DNA from 2 places in the Shewanella livingstonensis genome. Region 1 is predicted to be linked to the other one. Evidence: predicted binding sites of a transcription regulator. Region 1 holds the regulator's gene; the other holds the start of a gene.

Region 1 (2,489 bases):
ATAAAGTGTCTTTAATACCAGCCTGTTGCCTTGCCTGTGGGTCCATTGCACGATGGGTCATCGTAGCCGGAACGGCGACTAAACTTTCCACTCCGCCTAAACTTTCAGCAACACTAAATAAAGAGAGTGCCTGTAAAAAGGCCACAACTTCAGCTTCGCCACCAATTAACTCAAAACTTAACATAGCGCCAAAGCCTTGTTGTTGTTTTGCGGCTATTTCGTGACCTGGATGATCTTTTAGTCCGGGATAATACACTTTAGCCACTACGCCACTGCTATTAAGTAACTCAACAATTTTTTGGGCATTACGTTGATGTTCACGAATGCGCACCGCTAAAGTGCGTAAGCCGCGTAAGGTTAAGTAGCTGTCAAATGCTGAACCGGTAAGCCCTAGCGTGTTTGACCACCAATGTAATAACTCACCCACTTCAGCATCTTTGGCTACTACTGCGCCGCCAACCACATCACTGTGACCGTTAATGTATTTGGTGGTTGAGTGAATAACGATGTCGGCACCCAATAGCAAAGGTTGCTGTAATATTGGCGATAAAAAGGTGTTATCAACCGCCACTAACGCGCCTACAGTATGGCAAGCAAGACTAATCGCATTAATATCGACCACCCGCAGTAATGGGTTTGAAGGGGTTTCTAACCACACCATTTTAGGTTTTTGGGCAATGGCTTTACTGAGTGCTTGAGGATCTGTTTGATCAATAACTAATAACCTAAATTGGCCTTTTTTAGCCAAATTAGTAAATAAGCGATAACTACCACCATAACAATCGTGCGGCACAACCAATAAATCATCTGGCCCCAGTAAACTGGTCACTAGGGTAATGGCGGCCATGCCAGTGCATGTCACCACACCGGTGGCACCTTGCTCAAGTTTTGCCAGTGCCTCACCCAAAATACAACGTGTTGGATTACCCGAACGACTGTAATCAAACTCGCGTGGATTGTTATGGCCATCAAATGAATAATTGGTCGATAAATAAATAGGTGGCACGATAGCACCATGTTGTGTGTCTGTTTCAATACCTTGGCGAACGGCCAAAGTGGCGCTTTGAAGCTTAGTCATAGTTGACTCCTAAAATATCACAAACACACAAATAGATGTCTAGACGTCTAAATTTACCGAAGAGTTCCCCATCCGTCAATAAAAATAGACGTTTAGACGTCTAAACATCAAGAAATCTATTTGCATCGGGATTAAATAGTAGCAATAATTTGACTAGAGATTGTAACGGTTTAAAATCTGCAGCGTATTTATCGTTAAGGGTAAGTTAATGACTGAGTGGAATGGCGAATATATCAGCCCATATGCCGAACACGGCAAAAAGAATGAACAAGTAAAAAAGATTACGGTTTCTATCCCTTTAAAAGTATTAAAAGTACTGACAGATGAGCGGACGCGTCGCCAGATAAATAATCTGCGCCATGCAACTAACAGTGAACTGTTATGCGAAGCATTTTTGCATGCGTACACAGGTCAACCATTACCTTATGACGGCGATTTATCAAAAGATCAGCCGGATAGCATTCCAAGTGAAGCGAAAAAGTTAATGGATGACATGGGTATCGAGTGGGAAGAGCTCGAATAATTCACTGCTTAGTGATTACCTCACAGACTTTGAAACTGCCCTATAAAAGAAGCAGTGATGTTTTGAAAGAGAACTTATGATGTCATTTATCGATCCAACGACCTTGATTCTGGCATCAATTATCGTGTTTTTTGGCGCGCTAACCCAAAGCTTAATTGGCTTTGGGTTAGCCGTTGTTGCAAGCCCGCTGCTGTATATTGTTAATCCTCAATTAGTTCCCGTACCCATTATTGTTATGGGTTTTGCCATTTCTGCAATGACGCTTTTTCGAGAGCGTGGCCACCTGCAATTTAATGGTTTGCAATATGCCTTACTTGGGCGTATTCCTGGCGGATTTTTAGGCGCTGGACTATTGCTGTTTGCCCCACAAGCCATATTAGGGCTAGTAATTGCGGCGATTGTGTTTATTGCTGTAATTCTTAGTATCTTTCGCTTTACCGCCCCCATTAATCGCCTCAGTTTATTTATCGCAGGGGTATTTTCGGGCATATTTGGTAATATCGCAGCCATCGGCGGCCCGCCAATGGCCATTTTGCTTGCAGGCCGAGATGCAAGTCAATTTAGAGCGGCATTATCAGCCTTCTTCGTGTTTAGCTCATTAATTGCGTTAGCTATATTAGCCATTGTCGGCTTAGTTGAAGTAAAGCATTTATGGTTATCACTGTTATTATTGCCTTCCGTCGTTGCTGGTTATCTTGTTTCTGGCCGATTAATTGGCCGTGTCGATAAAGACAAAACCCGCACCGCAACATTAATTTTGTGCAGTATTAGTGCAACAATATTGGTAATAAAGTCCACCAGTGCATTAATCTAACTAACTTCACTAGCTTCACTAGCCTCACTCACACCACTAGCAGTTTACCCAGTAACACATCCTAGGCGTGGCTG
Region 2 (2,489 bases), 1.7 Mb from region 1:
TTATAATTGGTTCATCCATTGAGGTTAGGGGGCTTGGCTAAATAGATGATGGCTTGGCAATGAGTCCTATCATATAGGTGATTGTTTAAACAGTTTATAATCGAGCTTTTCATGGATGAACTATCTGCAGAAAACTGGATGGCTATTATTGGAGGACTGTCATTTCTTATATGGGGGATCTCCATATTATTATTTGGTCAAATTACCGTTAAATATATTGAACGCGAGATGGCGAAAGAGGGGATATTACCTCCTGAATGGGATAAAGGTATCGGTATGAGGTATCCTGCATACGCCAGTATCATTATGCGCCCTAATGCAAAAAGAAACGCTTCCACTGTCGACATAGAGGCGACTAGACGTTTAAGTCGAAAACTCGATTGGTACTTGGCTGTATTCGTTCAGGTTTCTAGCGCTATTTTTTTTACTCTTATATTTACAGCCTATTTTTTATATGGTTCAGAAGACTAATTTGAAAATTATTTTTGTACTACTGGTACTACTGGTACTACTGGTACTACTGGATATCTTGTAGCTAAAGTGGTGATTAATTTGATCAATGGACTGCATAGGTTCATGGTTGAATAGTTTATAATCGAGGTTTTCATGGATGAACTATCAACTGAAAGTTGGATGGGTATATTTTTTTTTATTACCTTCTGTATGTGGAGTATTGCTGTACTTTTGTTTGGCCGAATTACCGTTAAGCATATTGAGCGCGAAATGGCAAAAGAGGACATATTGCCGGCAGAATGGGATAAAGGTATAGGTATGAGATACCCCGCTTATGCGAGTATTATCATGCGCCCTAACGCTAAAAGGCATGCTTCTCTTGTTAATATAGAGGCAACTAAACGCTTTACCCGGGAAAAAGATAAAAAACTTGCGTGGTTGTACATTATTTCTTCGGTGAGTATTTTTGCTCTTGGAATATTTATTTACTATCTATATATCCATAAGAGTTAATAGTGTGACTGGGTTATTGATTTTACATCGATGAGTAATATTAAGTACAAGCTAACAAAAAAATCTATCCTCTGCCGTTGCTCAAATAGGGTGTTTTTGTTTCATTGTTGAAATAAGGACATCTCCCTTATTTCAACAATGTGTCGTAAACTCAAAAATCTCAGTGATCTTGGTTGATCACGCAATAAGAGAAGTACTATTTATCTCAATCCAATTAATAAACCAAATGACAAGTTGGTAAATTATTTTTTTCTAAATAATTCTGATGGTATTCCTCGGCAATGTGGAATGTTTGTATCGGTACAATTTCAGTCACAATATGACGCTGTCCCCATTTACAGCTGCGTGCTAATGCCAGTTTTGAGCTTTCAGCTTGGGCTTTTTGTTGTTTATCGTGAAAAAAAATCGTACTGCGATATTGTGTACCAATATCGCCGCCTTGCATGTTCAGCATGGTTGGGTTGTGATTTTTCCAAAAAGTATCCAACAATTCGTCATAACTGACGACTTCTGGATCAAACTCAACTTGAACCACTTCTGCGTGACCAGTGGAACCCGTCTTCACTTCTTTGTATGTCGTCGCACTGTCTTTGCCACCCATGTAGCCACACGTTGCGTTACTGACGCCGTTAATTTCACGGAAAAAATATTCAACACCCCAAAAACAGCCTGCACCAAATGTAGCTAACGCCATGACATACCCTTAAAACAAATTATAGAAGTCTAGATGGCTGTAATTGTGTTGAATATTGACAATATTTGCAAGCAAACTTTTATTAATAAATAAATCTAAGTTATGCCACCAATAAAATAGCGTTTGGCTATGATAGAATCCGCGGCAATAGGCACAATAGTTAACATCGTTTTACGTCAAAGTTAACTACGCCATATAATAATGAGACAAGGAGTTGATAGTGTTATCTGACCTAATGATAAACCACGATTTTTTAGCCTATACCTTAGCAAACCCAACTCAACTACCTAGCGCGTATGACTTTATGTTATCCGACCATACTCGAGTAGATGTATTAGACACTGGGGTGATTGTGTTTACGCCAATTACTGCTACCAAAGATATTGTGTTGTCTTGCGCTGTGCACGGCAATGAAACCGCGCCAATTGAAATATGTAATCAACTGATTAAAGACTTGCTGACCCAGCGTATTATTGCCAAGCAGCGTGTGATGTTTTTAATTGGTAATCCGGCTGCGATCGTCAATAAAACCCGTTTTATTGACGAAAACATGAATCGTCTATTTAGTGGCGCGCATTCTAAAGGCGAGGGCTTAAGCCACCCAGAGCGTCATCGTGCAAAAGCGTTAGAGCAATACGTGGCAGATTTTTTTAATGCCAATAATGACAATCAACGTATTCATTACGACTTACATACAGCCATCCGCGCCTCAAAACATGAAAAGTTTGCTATTTACCCATACCGCCCAGGCCGTGCTTTCAGCGGTGAACAAATTATGTTTTTGGCGGCATGTGGCGTTGATACTATGTTGTTTCACCACGAACCAACA

Evidence for each region. Region 1 encodes MetJ, which represses methionine synthesis genes. Its sites were predicted from a motif close to TAGACGTCTAGACGTCTA; they were not measured.
Region 2: a site for MetJ is predicted at 1,683-1,700, ahead of msrA (peptide-methionine (S)-S-oxide reductase MsrA). Genes of this name have one in related genera too.

What each region holds. Positions count from the first base shown of each region.
Region 1 is NZ_CP034015.1:4,490,300-4,492,788, forward strand. Features, by position in the region: gene metB (cystathionine gamma-synthase) at 1-1,078, opposite strand, end outside; gene metJ (met regulon transcriptional regulator MetJ) at 1,287-1,601, shown strand; gene EGC82_RS19585 (sulfite exporter TauE/SafE family protein) at 1,678-2,415, shown strand.
Region 2 is NZ_CP034015.1:2,760,382-2,762,870, reverse strand. Features, by position in the region: gene EGC82_RS11890 (hypothetical protein) at 112-471, shown strand; gene EGC82_RS11885 (hypothetical protein) at 607-966, shown strand; gene msrA (peptide-methionine (S)-S-oxide reductase MsrA) at 1,181-1,660, opposite strand; gene astE (succinylglutamate desuccinylase) at 1,896-2,489, shown strand, end outside.